DNA from 4 places in the Microcoleus sp. POL10_C6 genome. Region 1 is predicted to be linked to each of the others. Evidence: riboswitches for the same ligand, from Rfam matches in the RefSeq annotation. Region 1 holds a riboswitch; each other region holds the start of a gene.
The links. Region 1 has a riboswitch for cobalamin ahead of QUA34_RS29095 (energy-coupling factor ABC transporter permease). Riboswitches for the same ligand answer to the same signal wherever they lie in the genome.

Region 1 (5,192 bases):
CGTTCGGTGTTGTAGTCACCGGTGAACACATATTTTTGCGTTTCAGTGACTAACATATCTCCGTTGGTCTGAACGTCGATTAGGACATTAATATTCTCCCAGTAGAAGGGTAGTTGTTGGGCGGCTACCTGAGTTAGTGTGACTATAAATATGGTCAATAAGGTGGTGAATAAATAAAGTATTTTTTGTAAATGCCGTTTGTTCATAATATAATTCCTACCTAACCGCTATTGATTACAATCATTCAATAGATTTCTTGTAAGGTCAATTCATAAAATTCATTACTTTAGTTCATAAAAGTCATACCTTTAGTCCGGCAGGGCTTGAAACCGTACCCCCAAATAGTAACGGAGGACGCGGCAGTGCGGTTTCCCTACCCCAAAATAATCGATCGCTCCCCTCGGATATAATCATCACCCGATTAATTGTCGGAGGACACGGCAGTGCCGTTTCCCTACCTCAAAATCATTGCTCATCCCCGCGAAAGATGTAACCATCGCCCGATTAATTGTAGGGAAACGGCACTGCCGTGTCCTAACTGGGGGTGATCTCAATATTCCTAATAAATTTAGCGTTGAAATACCGCGCTTAACAAAGTTAAAATTGTGCAGCCAAACAAAGCTTCAAATGTATATCTTCGCGAAGGTTTGTAAGGGTAAGAATTCCAAACGCGCAGTTTTCCATTAAAGCCGCGCGACGCTAAACTCAACGAAACTTGACGGTAGTTTTCCAAAGTTCGCTGAAGCAATTGCCCGATTAAAATGCTTAAACTCTGCATTCCCCGCTTCCAAGTGCGGTAGCCACAACGCGAGTTTTGGGCTATCCAAAGTTCATCGGCGATCGCCAATAAGCTAAAAATAAACCGATACATTAGTAATAGCAGTTCTGTGACCAACTCTGGACAGCGTAATTGTCTGAGAATCTGCAAGATTTCGGTAAATGGAACCGTCAAGAGAATGAAATACATACAGCTTGTCGATGCGAAGGCGCGGGCAAATAACAAGCTCACTTGGTATATTCCCGTGCGACTCACATACAGATAAAAAGTGCCGATGCTAATGCCCCAACCTTGCCAAATATCCCACCCAATTGCAGGGATACGATCGCCCGCAACCGCACCCAGCGCCAAAGCAGGCAAACTTGTCAGCAAAAACATCAACGGTAGCGACAGCAACCGCAAATACAGTTTCCCCGGAATACCCGCATAGACGACGATCCAGACAGCCAACCAAAGGCCGATCGACAATTGGACTATCGCCCCAGAAACTAGAGACAGAATTAAAAGGGCGATCGCAAATGATAACTTGTGAGATGGCGGCAACCCCCGCAAGCGATTTGTATAAGCGAGACTATCAATCTGATGGTTCATTCCGACGATTTATTATCAGACTGCTGCCGAGATTGCGATCGGCCTTTATACAACCCAATGACGTACCCAACTACGCCAGCCCCGATCGCCGCTTGAGACGCAAACAATAAACTTGAAATTTCTCCGCTAGCCGGCTCAAACAAGTGATTGAACCAAGGTTTATAACCCGGTTGAATTTCAGTAATTGCTTTCTTAGCTTGGTCATCGGCACCGCCATATTCACCCCGCACAAAAACGAGAGGAAACGCTGCAAGAACAATCACAGCGCCAGCCAACAGCCAATTTTGCCGCGAAGTAGATTGGTGATTTTTTGTAGTTTTTTGACTCACGGCGCCTCACTCCTGTCTCAATAATTTCAAAGTTTCTAACTCCGGCTTCCCGTAAGAATGCAGCCAGTTCCAGACCAATAGAGTCAGCAATCCCTCACTGATAGCCAGGGGTACTTGAGTGATAGCAAAGATGCCAGCAAACTTGAGAAACGAAGCCATAAAACCGCCACTAGCTGCCGGGAAAGCTAATGCTAATTGAATCGAAGTCGTCACATAAGTCAGCAAATCTGCCAAAGCCGCAGCACAAAAAAATGCCGCCCGCTGGCTGCCAGTTCGCAACAGCAATTGATAGATAAAATACGCAGCGAAAGGGCCGACAATCGCCATCGAAAACATATTCGCTCCCAGCGTTGTCAAGCCACCATGCGCTAACAGTAACGTTTGAAAAAGCAGAACTAAAGCCCCCAGTACCGCCATCACCGAAGGGCCGAACAAAATTGCACCCAAACCCGTACCCGTCGGGTGAGAACAACTGCCCGTTACCGAGGGAATTTTTAAAGCAGAAAGCACAAAAGTAAACGCACCCGCCAAAGCAAGCAATAGTTTAAGTTCCGGGTGTTCTTTTGTAATGCGAGTAATCGATCGCAAACCTACTGCAAAAAAAGGCAACGCCACCATCCACCAAAACGCAGCCCATTGCACCGGCAAAAAACCTTCCGAAATGTGCATAGCTGCGGCGGGCGTTGCCGAGCCCAGGACAATATAACAACTCAAGCCAGCCATCAATCCCAAGCTGACCAATTTCCGATTTCTGGTCTTCACGCTGAACCTCGCAGATGAGACTATGTAAATTAACACATCGGCGGGCATCCTGACTCAGAAAGCGACATGACTCTCATTACAGTTGCGGGACAGCGCCGGACTTGCACCGAACTTTCCCCGTTTCCTCTAACGGCTGCTCCCCATTAGAACCGACTGGTTAGACATAGTTTAGTCGATCGTGTAAGTCTCAGCAAATATTTTACAAAAATTCATTCAGATTAACTCAGTCAAAATTACCTATCATATTCTCTTCTTTTCCTTTGCGTCTTCGCGGTTCGTTCAATAAATACTATCGCTCAACAAATCAACGGTATAATATTAGTGAGTTTTGAGGAAAGCCGCAATGTTACAGTACAACTTGCCGAGGAACTTGCCCTCCGCCGATGAACTACCAGACTCGGATGAAACGCCTGTGGATAACGAACTGCAAGAGCTAATACCAGGGTTGTTAAAAGCAATATTGCTCATAGTTTGGTCAGAACGCATGGACTGGTTTTTTGGCATAGATATGGGTATTTATCATCACCCTGACGAACCGCCCATTGTCCCAGATGCTTTCTTAAGTTTAGGAGTAGAAAGATTTTACGACGAAGAATTGCGTCCCAGTTACGTGCTGTGGGATGAAAATGTTCTGCCTACTTTTGTGCTAGAAGTAGTTTCTCCAACTTATCGCAAGGAATACAGCACAAAGTTGGAGGAATATCAAGCTTTAGGCGTACTTTATTACGTCATTTATTCTTCCCGCCGCCGTCGTAAACCCCGTTTAGAAGTACACAAGTTAGTCAATGGAAAGTATGAATTACAGCCAGGAAATCCAGTTTGGATGCCAGAAATTGGTTTGGGGATTGGTTGTGAAAGGGGAAGTTATTCTGGGGTGACAAGGGAGTGGTTGTATTGGTATGATGCCGATGGAAAACGTTATCTGACTCCTGAAGAACAGGTGAAAGAATCCACGCAGCGCGCCCAACAGGAAGCCCAGCGCGCCGATCGACTAGCTCAGCGATTGCGGGAGTTGGGGATAGATCCTGATAATCTGGGCTGATGGCAATCAAGAGTACCAGACTGACCGACTCTAGACGCTCAGAAACCGGGTTTTTCAACCGAGATCGATCGTCCTCAACAGAGGATTTTCTGGAAAAAACCCGGTTGCTGCGTCCAGAAATGTGTGAATATTTATCGCAAAAATCAGGAAAGATCGAGCTAGATTTGGGAAAAACAGAGAGTTGGACGGCAAACATTGAGATCCAGCTCGAAAACATGAAAATTAGGAGAGGTTGTTAAATAATGGTCATGAATCTGCGTTCTTACGATATCATCTGTTTTGGTGATGAAGTTCCAGGAGTTCTAGCTGTTATCTCGGCCTCCAGAGAATATCTTCGCCGCACAAAGCGTTATCCGCGAATTCTACTGATGTCGAAAGCAAGCTTGCAAGAAGGAATTGGCGGGCATTTGGTACGAGGTGGCCTTGCTTATTTAGATAGAAGTCAGATTAGTGAAGAACTTCAACAATCTTTAAAGTTAGATACCTTTGGTTCACCGGCGACAATCTATAAAGAATTTTTACAAAAATCCGGCGTTAAGGCAATTGCACTTGACCCCCGCAAAGCCAGTGCAGCGCTGAAAGAAATGCTGGTACAAGCTGGGGCAGATCTCCTCAGCAAAGTAGAAATTAAATCAGTTACTAAAGAAGGCCAAAAAATTGCCAGTATAACCACCTCTCAAGGTTTAGTTTATGCCGGCAAGCAATTTATTGATGCCACTGTCAATGCCGAATTAGCTCAAGCTGCCGGTGTGAGAAAGCTGAAGGGATTTGAAACATTTGGTCTGCCTAATTCAGAACTTCCAGTCACCCTCGTTTTTGAAACCCAAGGACTCAGTGCAAGAGCACTGAAAGAATTCGATTACATTTATCTAAAACGCTTTACCAACCGGGCCGATGCAGAGAGTCAAAAATTTTTGCTGTACGCTGCCGACAAGGATGCCCAACTAGCAGAACAACTCCGGCGGGAAATGACCGACACTAAAGGCAATCTCAAAACTCTGTGGGCGGGTAACGATTACATCGATGTTCGCTCGCCAGCTCTATCTGTAGCTTACCACTCCTTTAGAGGAAGAAAACTATCTTTTCCTGAAACCGGCATAATTCTAGATGAGGGAAATATAGCCATACTTCCAAATGATAGACTTTCGTGGAATGCGCTGTTATTTGCAGTCACCGCCAGCGAAGCAGAAGCCTTAGCTAGAAGCGGGAGCAAACCCACGGCTAATATGCAAAAAGAGATGTTATTTATTACAACTTGGCTGAGGAGTTTGGGGGCTACTTCTATTACTTATTCCTCAGAACTTTATATCAGACACGCTGGCAATGTGACGGGAGTTGTAGAACCTTTAACTGGCGCACAAATGCTGTTAGGTGGCGTACCTGCTAATGAAGCCCTGGCAACATTTAGCTATCATTTTGATGTACGGGGGGGCATCCCGGGTATTCGCGATAAAGCAACTCATCTAGGATGGTTTAAAAGTCTGAGTTTTAAACACCCTATCTTTAATGTTGGCATCCGCCACGCATTAATTAAAAACGTTCCTAACCTGGCAGTGGTCAGTCCGTGTTCTGGATTTGAAGGATTTGCCTGTTCTGTCGGCAGAATTGTGGAATTCAACGCCGCAGTTGGTCAAGGTGTGGGTATCGCTGCGGTTAATGCCATTCTAAATAACAAAAATCTAGCCGATGT
Region 2 (5,192 bases), on a different contig from region 1:
CTTCGATGTTACTTGCACAAGAGGCACAACTCATGCCTCGCAGTTTCATAGTGGCGTTTTCCATACAAAATCTCCTTATTTTCATCCTTAAAATGGGTCTGAGAAATCTTTAGTGACAGGTAACGGGATAACCTGCCACTGTAATTGCCTCTGTAATGGCGGCTTCAGATGCTTGAGTTTGGATATTGACCAGTTTGGTTTTGGGATCTGCCTGAACATTTGCGGCGGCATCTACTGTCTTGATGGCTTTGGTAATGGTTTCGCCACAAGCTGAACACGCCATGTTAGGGACTTTTAGCTGTAGTGTCATGGTTGTATTTTTCCTTTCCTTTGAGGGGTTAATCCTATCTTGCAGTATCCAGTCCACTGGAGTGTCAAGGGGGAATGAAAAGAAATTTTTGAGAACCTCTAAAAAGGAGAAATCAACACCCTGGACACCATGATCTGCTGTCTCTTGAATCCCTAGGGCGTGTTTTCAAAGTCGGTGTATCCTAGATTGGGGCGCCGATCGCACGCAGGGAGTCATGCTTCCCTTCAATCAAGGCCAAGTGTGGACCTGTCCCTTCTGCGCCAATACGGTTCAGTTAAGGGCTATGCAGTGCTTAAAACAATAAATACAGGAGGATTCATTATTATTCCAGTACCTCTGTGTTTAACTTGTTTAGAGCGAAATTTTGAGACAGGCTTTTTCACAACTCTTGGGTTGTTTCTATGAACCATTTCAGGTAGAAGTTGGTCAAGTATCTCTAAAGTTAACCAATTCAAAAGAAGAGAATTTCTTGTGGTTGTAACCGCTGGAATTTTGGCAGAGCACGACGAATCACTCGTAATGTTCCAGTAAAAGACAGACGCAATGGTGAAACACCGGCACTGCTTGCAGCTTGAAAAATTAATGACCGTACAGCTCTTCGGTCCTAGTAGTAAACCATAAATTTCTTGTACCACTTCTTTCGGTCTTTGAGAACGAATATGAGTTTTTCTTCCCAATAAATGTACTTTGACTTCATCAATAGTATTCTCGACTTCCCAACGTTGATGATATTCACAAGCAAGTGACTGGGCTGGAAATTTTTCAGCGTCCAACAAGCTCGTAATTAAACGATATCTAATTTGTGTGACTGGGTGTTCGGGAGCCTCAATTGTGTACTCAATTACTCTTACCTGTATGGGCTTAAATCTTTTTTTTCTTAGTTTGCCTGATGGATAAATCTTTCCTCAAATATGAACCATCATCTAATAGTGTTTGGTTTAAGAATTTAACGTTGGATGGAATTCGCACTCTTCTACTCACAACCTTTACTGACTGTAGCTTCTACCATCGCATAAGAATGTAAGCCTCTATCCCACATCAATAGCATTCCTGGCGTTACTGAGCGTAACAACTTTAACGCTCTTACTCTTTCTCCCATTTTATATGGACACATTAAGGCATCAAATATTAAATGTGTTCCTGCCTCTACCGCAATCGCAGATTACTAGAAAATAGTCTGCAATAACAGCCAACTATTTAATCCTACTATAATACTAGCCACTAACCAAGCTAAGGCTTTCAGCCAAAATGGATTCACAAACTCTCCCATTAAGTTGCGGTTTGAGGTAAACATTACCAAGGGAATTACTGCAAAGGGTAATTGCAAACTGAGAATCACTTGACTGAAAACCAGTAAATTAGTTGTACTGCCTTCACCAAACAAGATAATTACGATCAAAGCCGGCACAATTGCAATCAGTCGAGTCAGCAAGCGCCGCAACCAAGGTCGCAGCCGAAAATTTAGAAACCCTTCCATCACAATCTGTCCTGCTAAAGTTGCTGTCAAGGTTGAGTTCTGCCCCGAAGCCAATAAAGCAAAGGCAAAAATTGCACTAGCAGAACCCACACCCAGTACCGGAGAAAGCAGTTTGTAAGCATCTTGAATTTCTGCTACTTCTTGATACCCGGAAAAATGAAAGCTTGCAGCCGACAATATCAGAATTGCTGAATTAATAAACAAAGCTATTGACAGCGCTACGGTGGAATCAATTGTGCCAAATTTAATTGCTTCCCATTTTTTATCAGCAGTTTCTTCCCAAGAGCGAGTTTGCACGATCGACGAATGCAAGTAAAGATTGTGCGGCATCACAGTTGCCCCCAAAATACCCACCGCAATATAAAGCATTGCCTGATTTTGCAAAATCTCTAGGCTGGGAACATAACCGAGTAAAACTCCTCCGGCATCAGGTTTTGCAAAAATCATTTCTGCAATAAAACAACCGCCAATAATTGCAATAATCGTAATCACCAAAGCTTCGATATAACGAAAGCCTTTTCCTTGTAAAAATAATACCATTATTACATCTAGCGCAGTGATGCACACTCCCCAAACTAAGGGAATACCAAATAGCAATTGCAGTCCGATCGCACTTCCAACAAGTTCAGCTAAATCGCAAGCAGAAATAGCAATTTCACAAAGTATCCACAGCAAAAAACTGACTCGCGGACTGAAATAATCTCGACAAGCTTGTGCCAAATCTCGTCCCGTTGCCACTCCCAAACGCACGCAGAGTGATTGCAGCAAAATTGCCATCAAATTAGATAGCAAAATCACACTTAATAGCGCATAGCCAAACTTGGCTCCCCCCGCTAAGTCAGTCGCCCAGTTTCCGGGGTCCATGTAACCCACTGAAACCAAATATCCCGGCCCTGCGTAGGCCAGCATTTTACGCCAGAAACCTTTGCTGTTGGGAACGGGGACGCTGCGGTGGACTTCAGGAAGGCTGGGTCTGTTTTCGGGGTGAGTCATTGGTTTTATTGTTAAATAATTTTCATATTATTTTCATAATCTCACAAATTCTGTTAAATTTCATCAGTCGTATTGCTCAAAATCCGCCAAAGTTGCAAGAAATATGAAGTTGTGTATTTTTTATCTAACACTCCAGGTAATGTGAATGCAGCAACAGAATGTGTGATATGCTCTGAATATCAAATCGGTTCTGGTGAGGAACAGCCACCAGAGGTAACGGGGAAAGTTCGGTGTAAGTCCGGCACTGTCCCGCAACTGTGAAGGAGACAAGTTCTCCAAGTCAGGATGCCCGCCGATGCCCAAATTTACTTTATTCATCTGCGAGGTACATGATGACTACTCAATCTTCTTCTTCTTCGGTTTGGCAACAAACGGCACGGTTGACGCTTTCAACACCCGTGCAAGCGACGCTCTACATCTCCCTATGCGCTTTGACTGTCTGGACTGTTTACTTTACAACTTATCCCGCCGTCCATAACAAGGTACACTCTCTGCGCCACCACACTTTGATGGTTAGTTGTCACTAAACAAGATTGTTTTTATTTGAGATATTGCAGTGCGATTCGTTTAACCTGTTGGGGCGGGTAAACCTGCGAGCTTTCTCAGAGTGCAGACAGGTTAAATAAACCCGCCCCCACCCCGCGCGAGATTCCTTAAAAGTCCAGAATTAAAATGTCAAAATTAAAGTTTTCTGCGCTCATCAGTGCTGTCTGCATGATGAGTATCTTTTTCTATGGTTGGGTAGGGTTTTCGCAGTCTCCACAATCAACTGTGCGACTGACTTCTGAACCCCCAATCAGCCAGATTTTACCCTTTGAAGCCGAGGCAACTACACCTTTATCTCCAGTGTCGTTAAAGCTGCAAGCTTTAGATGCAGCGGGGATTCCTTTAGAGAATGCTCGAATTAGTTTGACAATTTTAACTCCGCCTAAAAATCATTGGTTTACCACCGATTTTCCGATCGTGGAGGGAACAAAGTTGCTGGATATAGAGGCTGTTGCAGCTAAAGGTGAGTTACAAATCCAGCAAATGCTGCCCATTAGGGGAAATTATCAATTGTTAGCAAAGGTGACTCCGATCGCAGAAAATGCTTTTACTCCTATTCAGCAAACTTTAACACTATCCGTGCCGGAAAACGGGGTGAGGTATCGCAATTTTGGGATTTTAGCTGTGATTTTGTTGGTTGTTGGGCTAGGTGGCGGCTTGGCGATTGGAGGAAAGCCCAAAATCCAAGCAGGAGAAATAGCGCCTGAAAGAGTGCGATTGCTGTTAAGTGGGGCGATAATAATTGCGATCGCTACCTTGTTATATGTTAATGTCAGTGCTGAAATTGCCCAGTCTGAGATGTCGATGCCAATGTCTCACATGACAGAATCTAAACCGACAGAAAAAACTAGCCCCATTGTGCAATCTCAGGGTTTACAGGTGCGACTTTCTGGAGATGTTAGTGCGACAGTAGGGAAAGCTGCTAATTTACAAGTTCAAGTCACCGATACCAAAACAAATCAGCCAGTCACAGATGTATTGTTCAATGTTAAAGTCACCCAACTCGAAAATGATTGGATTGCTTTTGCCTACAAAGGTGTCCCGGATGCAGCCGGAAAACTGATATGGCAAGAGCAGTTTTTTGATGGCGCACCTCACAAAGTAGAGGTAGAAGTTTCTCCCCAACCCAACGGGGCCCGTCAGTTTTCACCATTCCAGGTTTTACAAAGTATTGAAGTTGAGGGAGTCGCGCCTCCTCTTTCAGTGCGGTTGACTGTTTTAGCTTACTTTACAGGCATTGTAATCGCGGGGATGGCGATCGGATTTGGATTGCAGCGCCGTTTGCTTGGGCTGCGGGTGAGAGTAGGGCGCATTTAACCGGATTTCGGATAATTTAATTTAAGTGCGATCGACTATGATTAAGTCGATCGCCAGAAATCACTCTTGTCAACGTTCCTGATTTGAGAGCTCTTTAAATTCGCGAGTTCCCTGATAGCCAGATAAATCCGCTAACTCCTGCAAAGATTTTTGCCCTTGGTAAAACTTACCGTTAATTTCCCAAGTGGGAGTCCCTTGAATCTTCGCAGCTTCGCAAAGATCCCGCCGAGCATTTTTCCCTTGAGGATTGCACTCAATATAATTGATAATGCCCGCCGCTTCTTTGCCGAAACTTGCTTTCTGTGCTTGACAATGATCGCAGGTAAAAGAGCCGTACATTTTAGCACCCACTATTTTTAAATGCTGCGCTAAAGCAATTTCTGAAGTACCGGAAGATGTCGTAGTCTTGATGCTAGTCTCGTTAGCTGTACCGAGATTATTCACATCGGCATAAAGAGCCAGAGAGGAAATCAGCACTAACATAGACACCACAATTCCTATAAAAAATAGTTGCCCGATATCATCCCATTCGCGACCTATTAATGCTAA
Region 3 (5,192 bases), on a different contig from region 1:
CACTGCTCAAAAGTCTTTACTTTTGAGCTACCATCTCTCTCAACGATCGCCCTTATTTGCTCCATTAGCTCGATCGCCAGTGGTACGCCAAGTTGCAATTGTTCCAACACATCCCGCTGAGCAAAAACGGTTTCCGGTGTTCCTTCTAAAATCAATTTTCCTCGATCCATTACAAACACCCAATCAGCCCAGCGGTAGATGAAATCGAGGTCGTGACTTGCTAAAAGGATAGTGGTTCCAGCGCTGTGAATTTGTTGAAGTAAACCGATCAGTTGTCGGGTGTGACGCGGATCGAGATAGGCGGTAGGTTCATCTAGCAGCAGCAGTTTGGGCTTGAGAACCATGATATCGGCGATGGAAACCCGCTTTTTCTGGCCCAAACTGAGATTGTGAATTGGTTCGCGGGTGAGTTCGCTTAGATCGAATTGCTCGATCGCCTGTTGCACCTGTTGAGCAATTTCGGATTCTCTCAAGCCTAAATTGTACAATCCATAGGAAATATCTTCTTCTACCGTCGAAGCTACTAATTGATGTTCGGGATTTTGAAAGACGAGTCCGATTTGTTGGCGCAGTTGCATCAAAGATTTGCGATCGTAGCTAAAGGGTTCACCTTGCCAGCTAATGATTCCCTGTTGCGGTTGATACAAGCCATTTGCTAACAGAAAAAAGGTGGTTTTGCCACAGCCATTTTGACCGATCAGCCCGCACCGTTTGCCAGCGGGGACTTTTAGATTTAAACCCTGAATTGCCACTCGCGAACCGCAGGGATAGGAGTAGGAAGTGCGATCGAATTCGAGAATCCATTGAGACATATTTGTTATTTGTTATAGCCTTGTTCCCTGGCTCTGCCTGGGAATAAATACCCGGAGGCTCTGCCTCCAATTACCGATTACCGATGAATGATTACTAATTACCGATTACCGATTTCCATTCTATAGCAATCCTTGCAGCAGTCGTCAACTTTTTACCCCTCCCCAACCCTCCCCTTATCAAGGGGAGGGAGTAAGAAAATTACAAAGGATGTAGAATTGAATTGCTATATTTGTGTCAGCCTAGATCAGATTTTGACAACTGCCAAAGTTGCATTTCATAACAGAGATGTTGCTCAAAAAGTTGACTTGCCTCCAATCCTTCAACCACCAACTTCTTGAACCAGCGGCGAAATATCCAGCGCAGGAATTTGTGGACGGGCGGAACTGTTATCGCAATCAAATCTGCAACATAGATCATTGTATTTAGTCCATATCGGCGGAAAGTATCTACATACAAATCGATTGTTGGCAAAATATGGGCGGAAATATCCTCAGTTTTTACTAAAGTGAATCCAGCCTGCTTTAATGCTGCATGAAGTTCCGTAACAACATGACAATTAGAGAACATTCCCTCTTTATAATTAGCATCAGATCGTAGCATATCAGCCAGCAAAACGTAGCCACCCTGATTGAGGATTTTGGCGGCACCGTTAGCAATATCAACAGCCGACATATACTGGCTACTTTCGCTAAAGAGAATAAGATCGTAGAAATGGGTTGCTTTGAAGTCTTCAAACCTCGTGAGGTGGAAGATTGCCCGATCGCCCGTACACTTAAGAAAGCGCTGCTGTTGAAACGGATCGGGTGCGAGCCCTTCGACTGCAAAACCTCGATCGAGCAAATAAGCCGCATTTCCGCCAATCCCGCAGCCCACATCGAGTATCGTATGAGTGCCTTTGGGGATTGCATCCAACAGTTTTACAGTATAAGCTTGCTGAGCGAGGCGCAATCGGGCGATCGTTAGTTCGTCAGCGGGCACAGGTAGGGTTTCCCAATAGCCGTAGTGAAGGTAGGGCGAATCTGTCAGGCCCAAATAGTAATTAAGCGCTGCATTTTGGTAGCGAGTTACTTTGGAAATTTCGATTGATTTTGGCTGCGGCATTCGGAAATTTTAGTAAGTTTTAGGATTTAGGGCAGAGTTGAAATTCTTCCCAGCGCTTGCATACTTGTTCATAGCACTCAACAGGAGAAATTGCCAACTTTTGCAACAAATTGATATCAATGTGACCGTTGGCGATCGACAAAAAAATAATTGCTTCCTTGGGTTCATAACTAGCAATGATTTGCAGCAGATTGGAAACAGTATTTTCCTCTATTTCTAGTTGCTGTAAATAAACGGTTGCCTCCAAGTCGGAAATAAATTGCAAATCGTACTTTATAGTATCTACACTCCAATTCACCGAGCCATTAATGGGAGTATTGATTTTGCAAGCAACCAAGCCTCGTCCTCGATGCAAAAAACCATTCCAAGCAGTATGCCCGATCGGCAAAATATTTTGGTGAATAAACAAGTTTTGCCAGTAGCCAAAACTACCCTGCCAAACACTATCTTCAACTCGCATTTCTTTTCATTTCCCTTAAAATAAGATACCCTTCAGAACACAAATCGAATTACATCAGCGTTCATCTGTGTTTATCTGCTGATATCTGCGGTTAAAAAACCCCAATCCAATAATAAAAAAAATAATAAACTCACCATCATCCATACCTCGCAGATGAAAAACATGATTGTAAACAAATCGGCGGGCATCCTGACTCAGAGATCCAACGATCTCATTACAGTTGCGGGACAGCGCCGGATTCGCACCGAACTTTCCCCCTTGCGTCTGATGGCTGTTCTCCATCAGAGCCGATCGATATACGGGAATATTACCACTATTGGGGATATTTGACAAAAAAGCGTCCGCCTATTCACCAAACTCAATATTTTCATACAAATCTGCCAGCGAAATCTCCACAGGAATAGAGGTTAAAGTCAGCCTATCGCCCATACAGCTATATTCCGAAAAAATCCACTTATTCGCATCTGTTTTAGAATATTGCTCCACCTGTAGCCGATATTGGTCGATTAATAAATATTCCTTAAAACTAGGAATAGTGCGATAAGCAGCAAACTTTTCATCTCGATCGTAAGCTCTAGTACCTTTAGACAGCACCTCAGCAATTAGCAGCGGATTCGTAATTGTATCCGTCCGTCCAGAGTGCAGTTCGATCGGGCGCGCTACCACCATCACATCCGGGTAAGTATAATTATTAAGCTGCGGAACCCAAAGCCGCTGATCCGAACTGAAAGTCCGATATGGTTTCCCTTTTAACGCCAGTTTCAGCGCAACAACTAAATTAGTGGTAATTTCATTGTGATCCGGTGTGCCGCCAGCCATCAGAACAATCTCCCCATTGATAAATTCATGCCGATCCTGAGAATTGATTTCTAATTCTAGATATTCCTCAGCGGTGTAGGTTTTGGTTTCAACTGGCGCGATCATACACAACGCTCTCCTTTAATCTACTCATTTCATTTTATCTTAAAAATTTGGGTAGTTCAACAGAAAAATAGATTTTAATCATGCTAAAAAACAGGCAAGATGCCTGTTCCACAAAGAGGGAATTTTATTGTGGGGAGTAGGGGTTGGGCATTCGGCCCGCCCCTGAAAGGCTGATTGAGAATGTGCAAGATGTGAGCGCGATCGCACTTAACAAACTTACCGCAGCGGGACAAAGTTATAGCCAGTGCTTCCTCCTTGTTTAACTTGCACTAAAATCGGCTTACCAGCCCGATCGCCCGTGGGCAAAAACTTCACATCCTCGCTTGCTCCTGCTGTCGAAAAACTCGCATTTCTGAGTGCTTGTTGCAATCCTTCCCGCGTATTGCTTTGCCGCAAGCCAGCGATCACAGCTTGAGTCGCGTCAAAACTCGTTGCTGTTCGCCAATTCACAATTCCTCCCCAACGCTGGCGGGCATTTTCTGGGAAACGGCTACCGGGATTAGTTTCAGGATGCCAGGGAACGGGCAAAACAAGCCCGTCAACGTCTTTTTGTCCGTCTTTTAAAGTTTGAAAGGTGTAGAGCGTAGTGCTGCCGTAGAGTGGCAATTTGCCTCGATTGATGCGAGCCAGAGAAATCGCACGGTCAATGCGATCGATGTGGGGCGCTACCATCAATCCTTGTGCACCTTTGCTGACAGCATCGGCGAGGGCATTTTCCGCATTAAAAGAAGGGAGTGAAAAGTCGCAAACAGTGGGAACTAATTTGCCGCCAGCAGCAGTAAGAGATGCCACAAATTCATCTTTAAATGATATATTATCCGGTGCTTGGGAGTCGTAACAAATAGCAATATTAGTTTTGCCTGCTGTTTTGACTGCATATTCTGCTAAGGGAGCAGCCATGACGCTAATATTGGGTACTGTCCGAAATATGTAGCTGCCAAATCCTGATAGATTATTGGCAAAGCTAGTCGGTGTTACCATTACCAGTTTTTCTTGCTGATATATCGGAGCAGCTTCGAGAGATGCGTTGCTAGCATTGTGTCCAATTACTGCTAGTATACTTGCATCGTTTGTTAATGCTTTTGCAACATCTCTGACCACTTCTGGACTGTTGTCATCGTTGACAATTTCTACTTGCAGTTTTGCACCGTTGATGCCACCGCTATTATTGACTTCATCCTGAGCTTGGGCGACACCTCGAAGGATTTCTTGCGCGACATTGGGGTTGCTACCAATGGGGACGCTGACAGCAATTTTTAAGGGGGAACCATTGCTGGCTGGGGTCTTATTCAAATAAATAATGGCATTATTCAAATAAATAATCGTTTCGGGATCGTTGCGATTTTGTTGCAGCGAATCCTGAAATTTTTTGACGGCTGCTTGGTAATCTCCATTGACAAAAGCTTCAACGCCGGCTTTTTTTTCTGCTGTTGTTTGGGATGTTACCAATAGCCGATTTCCTAAACTGATGCGACTTGCGATCGCTCCCGATGCGCTCGTTGTCGGTGTAGATGTATTTGAACTTTTGGCATTCAATAAACCGGGAAGGAACTTGTATGCGCCAAACCCAATTAAGCCGAGTACAATAATAAAAAAAATGGGCGGCGGGCTGTTTCTTTTGTTAGTATCTTGATACATGATTTTTTCTCCTTATTTTGATAGTGTTTGGAGGCCGAACCTCGGGGTAAGTATTCCCAGCAGAGCCTGGGAAGAGAAAATTCCATCTAAACCTCACTTTCCCAGAAGTCCCCAATAGAGCGCGCCCCAAAGTTGGAAAACCTGCATTGCTTCCTCGTCATAGCCTTTAGTTTTGAAAATAGCCTCTGCCTGTTTTAGGTGGCTTATTGCTTGTTGTTTGTTTTTTATTTGGTCTTGGTTAAGCAAAGCCGATGCC
Region 4 (5,192 bases), on a different contig from region 1:
AAATCCAGCGGTTAGAAATGCGATTGCTACAGCATCTTTCTTAAAAAAACCTCTTTTAATCTGTTCGTAACTCCTGGCTTTAGCTAAGGTATAAACTACCTTAAAACAACCCAAATTAGTAACAAAAAGCACAAATATCACTGCTATACTTGTCGGTAAAGAAAAGACAATCAAAAGTCCACAAGCTACAAATGCCAGCATTGTCCAACTCCTACTATTCTCAAAACCACCTGAAGCACCAACTATAGCTGAGATCACAAAACCAACAAGTAAAGCGATTTCTTTACCCGTACTATTACCAAAACCACTACCAACAAGTGATAAAACAGTAGTCGCTGCCAGCAATATTGCTGTAATCCCTAAAGTGCCTCCTAAGATAGATTGAAACCAATTTACAGTTTTATTTCCTGTTGTATATATAGTCTTTTCTTTTTCTGTATAGAGCGTCTTTTCTGCTGCTGCAAAACCCGGAAGTAGGACAGCTATTAACGTGAAAAACATCGGTGGATCCATCGGGTTGCTTAGCAGCCAACCGACGCAGATAAACACCAACATAAAACTCCCTCTATCTTTAAACAAATATGGCATTTTCTTGGGTTCTATAAGAGGAGCACTTTTAACTTGAATCTCAATTTTTTGGGTATCTGGATCGGAATTAACATGGAGTATCATCTGGCGATGATAAATTTTACTTGCTAGCAATTTGCTCGTATCTACCGTTATTTTGCACCTAACCTCATTGCCCTCAAATTTCTGCGGTTCAAAGGAGATGTAAGGGTGGTCGTAAGGAGTATGTGGCGGATCGTTCGGGTGCGGTGCTACTTCCCATCGACCTGCTAAAATTGTATCCGGAATAGGGTTGCTAACGGTAACGATTTGTGTTACTTTTTCTCCATATTCTGCGGCGATGAATTGAATGCGATCGCGCTCAATTCTCACTTTAGGCAAGCTGCTGACATCCAAAGATTCTAGCGCAGTTAAAGCATCCGCAGCCGATGGATATCTGTCTTGCAATCTCGGCGCTACCATCCTCTCCAACCAATTCATCCAACCCTGCTGCAATGGCGGTACTAAATGCCGGAAATGAATGCCATAATTGGCATCAACTAAATTACCGACATCCGCAGATTTCGTACCACTTAACAAGCAAATTAGTGTTATCCCCAAGCCGTAAAGGTCGGAGGCTTTTGTTAATTTCCTGTTAAACATTTGCTCCGGCGGCATGAATCCCATCGTGCCTTTGACAACGCTGCTAGCCGCGATATTTCTACCTCCTAGACGAGCAAAACCGAAGTCTACTAAATAAACATTGAGCTGGTCATCTATTAACAAGTTTTCGGGCTTAATGTCGCGGTGAATTATCGGCGGTTTTTGAGCTTGCAGGTCAACTAAAATATCTAAAGTTGCGATCGCAATTTGCTTGATATCGGGCACGGAAAAAGTCTGCGCGACAGCAGATTCGGCATTTTTGTATTCCTGCACCATGCAGAAACCACTGTCAGTTTGAAAAGAATCGAGATAGCGGGGAATGCCCGGAAAATCCAGTTTTTGCAGCACTTTAATTTCTTGTTCGTAAGCTTCGTATTCTGTCCAGCTAGCACCTAATTGGGCAAATTGAAATTGCTTAATTACAACGGATTTTTTTGTGTTAATTTTTGTGGCGAGATAGGTGACGCGACCGCCCAAACTGTTGTATCCGAGTTCGCGACTTATTTGATAGCCATGTTTGGAAAAGTCAGGAAAAGCGTTCATAGGTAATTACTATGGTTGGTAGTAAGGACTTTAGTCCTGAAGCCGTTATCTTATAAGGACTAAAGTCCTTACTACGAACGAAACGATCGCTCCTACAAACATAACTTTTTTGAAAAAAGGCGGCAAGTGCGGTATGATGTGATTTCGCGATCGGTTCTAGCGGGGAGCAGCCGTTAGAGGAAACGGGGAAAGTTCGGTGCAAGTCCGGCGCTGTCCCGCAACTGTAATGAAACCCTTGGGGTTTCTCAAGTCAGAATGCCCGCCGATATCTAACTCACTTTTGAACGCATCTGCGAGGTACGGATGATGGATGGAATTAACACGGCTGTACGCACAAAGCACAGTCTATTTGTTTGCACTGCTTGCGCTAGTGTTTGGAAAAACGGCAAGCGAGAAGGCAAAAGCGGCGGTCAACAATTCATGGAAAATTTGTCGCAACTCGCTAAAGATTGGGAGTTTTCTGATAAGTTTGAGATTCAAGAGGTGGAGTGCATGAGTGCTTGCAGTCACTCTTGTGCGGTGTGTTTTGCTGCTGTTGGAAAGTACACTTATCTGTTTGGCGATTTACCAGCAAATGACTCGGAAAGCGTCGAGGCGGTACTTGAATGCGCTGGTCAATACTATGCTAAACCCGACGGTTTGTTGCCTTGGTCTGAGCGTCCTCAAGCTCTGAAAAAAGGCGTTTTAGCAAAGATTCCACCCCTGGGAAACTAGAGCATTTCTCGTTACCATGCTCTGCCCATTGGTGACAACTAATGCCACCAATCCGCCAGGGACTTAAGTGCCTGGCTAATAGCGAAAGTCCTCTAAAGAGGACTGAGAATAAAAATTTTAAACTCATTAGTTTTCTTGAGAGGACTTTCGCTTTGAGGCAGGGGTTTAAACCCCTGCCGGACTGTCGGTTTAACGAGTTTCCTGTCAGCAATTGACTGACCCAAAATTGAAAGATATTCAATCACACAACAACAAAATTATCAATGCACAAAATTCCTGTTACTGTCATCACTGGTTTTCTCGGTAGCGGCAAAACTACCTTAATTCGCCACTTATTGCAAAATAATCAAGGTCGCCGCATTGCTGTTCTGGTTAACGAATTTGGCGAAATCGGAATTGACGGAGAACTGCTGCGCGATTGCCAAGTTTGCGACGAAGAAGAAACTGTAAGCAGCAATATTGTTGAACTAACAAATGGTTGTCTTTGCTGCACTGTTCAAGAGGAATTCTTGCCGACTATGCAGGAATTGTTGAAGCGCAGAGAACAAATTGATTGTATTTTAATTGAGACTTCGGGCCTCGCACTTCCTAAACCTTTGATTCAAGCTTTTCGCTGGCCGGAAATTCGGACGGGTGCTACAGTGGACGGTGTTGTTGCTGTTGTCGATTGCGAAGCTATTGCTAGCGGTTCTTTTGTCGGTGATATCGATGCTTTGATGGCACAGCGGCAGGCTGATGATAGTTTAGATCACGAAACTCCGATCGAGGAATTGTTTGAAGACCAGTTAGCCTGTGCCGATATGGTACTTTTAACGAAGGTCGATCGCGTAGATGCGGAAACTCACAAGAAAGTCCAAAGCTGGTTGCAGCAAGAGTTACGTCCGAGTGTAAAAATTGTACCCTGCAAAGGTGGCGAAATTAACCCTGATGTGCTCATGGGATTTAATGCCGCGGTTGAGGATGATTTGGAGTCTCGCCCCAGTCACCACGACACTGAGGAGGAACATGAACATGATGATGATATTAACTCGACTTACTTTATTGCCGATCGCGAATTTGAACCTGAAGCTTTGGTAAAAAAACTGCAATCCTTGATGCAGCAGGAGGAAATCTATCGGATTAAAGGGTTTGTGGCGGTTCCCAAGAAACCGATGAGGATGGTGTTGCAAGGTGTGGGCTCGCGGATAGAATATTTTTACGATCGTCCTTGGCAACCTTCCGAACTCCGGCAAACCAAATTAGTGCTGATCGGTCGAGAGTTAGAGCGCGATCGAATTGCAGCTATGATTAACAACTAATTGTCATTTGAGAGGGGCGGGTTGATGGATATTTTGAATTGCAGCAAATATTATTGGCAAAACTCGCTCCTCCAAGCTCTGACGAACAATTAATTAACATTATTTAATATTGTGACCACTGCCAGCAAGTCTGGTGTAAAATAGCGATAATGGTTATCATTGTACAAAAATCGAGGTCAAGTATGGTGACTGCTGGGGCGATCGAATCAGTTCCTGTTACTGTTCTCACAGGCTATCTGGGTGCAGGCAAAACTACGCTACTGAACCGCATTTTAACACAGGAACATGGCAAAAAAGTTGCAGTCATCGTCAACGAATTTGGCGAAGTAGGCATCGACAACCAACTGATAATTGATGCCGACGAAGAAATTTTTGAGATGAACAACGGCTGCATTTGCTGTACAGTCCGAGGTGATTTAATTCGGATTATCGGTAACTTAATGAAGCGGCGCGACAAATTCGACCACATAGTTATCGAAACCACAGGTTTAGCCGACCCCGCGCCCGTAATTCAGACATTTTTTGTAGACGAAGATATGCGGGACACATTACTGCTAGATGCAGTTGTCACGGTAGTCGATGCCAAGCACATCTGGCAGCACTGGGATGCAGACGAAGCTCAAGAACAAATTGCCTTCGCAGATGTAGTTTTACTAAACAAAACAGATTTAGTAACTGACGAAGAATTGGCAGAATTAGAAAAGCGAATTCGTGCAATGAATGCAATGGCCAAAATTCACCGCACCCGCAACGCTGAATTAGCAATGGATGCTTTGTTGGGCGTTAAAGCATTTGATTTGAACCGGGCATTAGAAATCGAACCCGACTTTTTGGGCGAACACGAACACGAACATGACGAAACAGTAACTTCCGTAGCAATAGTCGAACCTGGTGCTATTGATGGCAACAAATTTAGCGATTGGATCGGCGAATTGTTGCGAACTCAAGGCCCGAATATCTTTCGGACAAAAGGCATTTTGAATATGGCTGGACAAAACAACAGATTTGTTTTTCAAGGAGTGCATATGCTGTTCGATGGCAGACCGGATAGACCTTGGAAAGCTACAGAAACTCCGAAAAACGAACTCGTATTCATTGGTCGCAACTTAAATGAAAATCAATTGAAAGAGGATTTTCGGAAATGTCTGGTTTAACTGGCATATTGAAGCATTTTTAATCAGCCTTTTAGGAACAGGCAAGATGCCTGTTCCACAGGAATAAAATTCATTTCTTGTGGAATGGAACAGGCAAGATGCCTGTTCCACAGGAATAAAATTCATCTCTTGTGGAACGGGCATCTTGCCCGTTCTTAAGAATAGTGCAACATCTCAGATTCAATAAATATGGTTAACAAAAAGACAAATAAAAGTGAACTAACCCTGCAATTTCACGCTAAAGAAATGCTGTCTGACTACGTAACTGCTGTTA

Region 2: another riboswitch for cobalamin. It lies ahead of QUA34_RS03505 (CbtB-domain containing protein); the one in region 1 lies ahead of QUA34_RS29095 (energy-coupling factor ABC transporter permease).
Region 3: another riboswitch for cobalamin. It lies ahead of QUA34_RS26225 (hypothetical protein); the one in region 1 lies ahead of QUA34_RS29095 (energy-coupling factor ABC transporter permease).
Region 4: another riboswitch for cobalamin. It lies ahead of QUA34_RS14280 (DUF1636 domain-containing protein); the one in region 1 lies ahead of QUA34_RS29095 (energy-coupling factor ABC transporter permease).

Annotation. Positions count from the first base shown of each region.
Region 1 is NZ_JAUBRB010000099.1:3,955-9,146, reverse strand. It holds gene QUA34_RS29110 (DUF2207 domain-containing protein) at 1-206, opposite strand, end outside; gene cbiQ (cobalt ECF transporter T component CbiQ) at 569-1,369, opposite strand; gene QUA34_RS29100 (energy-coupling factor ABC transporter substrate-binding protein) at 1,366-1,698, opposite strand; gene QUA34_RS29095 (energy-coupling factor ABC transporter permease) at 1,705-2,421, opposite strand; cobalamin riboswitch at 2,483-2,629, opposite strand; gene QUA34_RS29090 (Uma2 family endonuclease) at 2,804-3,502, shown strand; gene QUA34_RS29085 (FAD-dependent oxidoreductase) at 3,751-5,192, shown strand, end outside.
Region 2 is NZ_JAUBRB010000004.1:58,654-63,845, forward strand. It holds gene QUA34_RS03485 (heavy metal translocating P-type ATPase) at 1-64, opposite strand, end outside; gene QUA34_RS03490 (heavy-metal-associated domain-containing protein) at 110-310, opposite strand; partial or broken gene QUA34_RS03495 (transposase) at 762-1,466, opposite strand; gene QUA34_RS03500 (Nramp family divalent metal transporter) at 1,476-2,780, opposite strand; cobalamin riboswitch at 2,949-3,091, shown strand; gene QUA34_RS03505 (CbtB-domain containing protein) at 3,110-3,307, shown strand; gene QUA34_RS03510 (hypothetical protein) at 3,453-4,643, shown strand; gene QUA34_RS03515 (vitamin K epoxide reductase family protein) at 4,713-5,192, opposite strand, start outside.
Region 3 is NZ_JAUBRB010000069.1:1,048-6,239, reverse strand. It holds gene QUA34_RS26235 (ABC transporter ATP-binding protein) at 1-812, opposite strand, end outside; gene QUA34_RS26230 (methyltransferase domain-containing protein) at 1,048-1,914, opposite strand; gene QUA34_RS26225 (hypothetical protein) at 1,934-2,374, opposite strand; cobalamin riboswitch at 2,537-2,681, opposite strand; gene QUA34_RS26220 (Uma2 family endonuclease) at 2,720-3,298, opposite strand; gene QUA34_RS26215 (ABC transporter substrate-binding protein) at 3,515-4,936, opposite strand; gene QUA34_RS26210 (hypothetical protein) at 5,030-5,192, opposite strand, start outside.
Region 4 is NZ_JAUBRB010000021.1:91,810-97,001, reverse strand. It holds gene QUA34_RS14285 (serine/threonine-protein kinase) at 1-1,752, opposite strand, end outside; cobalamin riboswitch at 1,887-2,033, shown strand; gene QUA34_RS14280 (DUF1636 domain-containing protein) at 2,056-2,466, shown strand; gene cobW (cobalamin biosynthesis protein CobW) at 2,730-3,764, shown strand; gene QUA34_RS14270 (GTP-binding protein) at 3,947-4,918, shown strand; gene QUA34_RS14265 (WD40 repeat domain-containing protein) at 5,108-5,192, shown strand, end outside.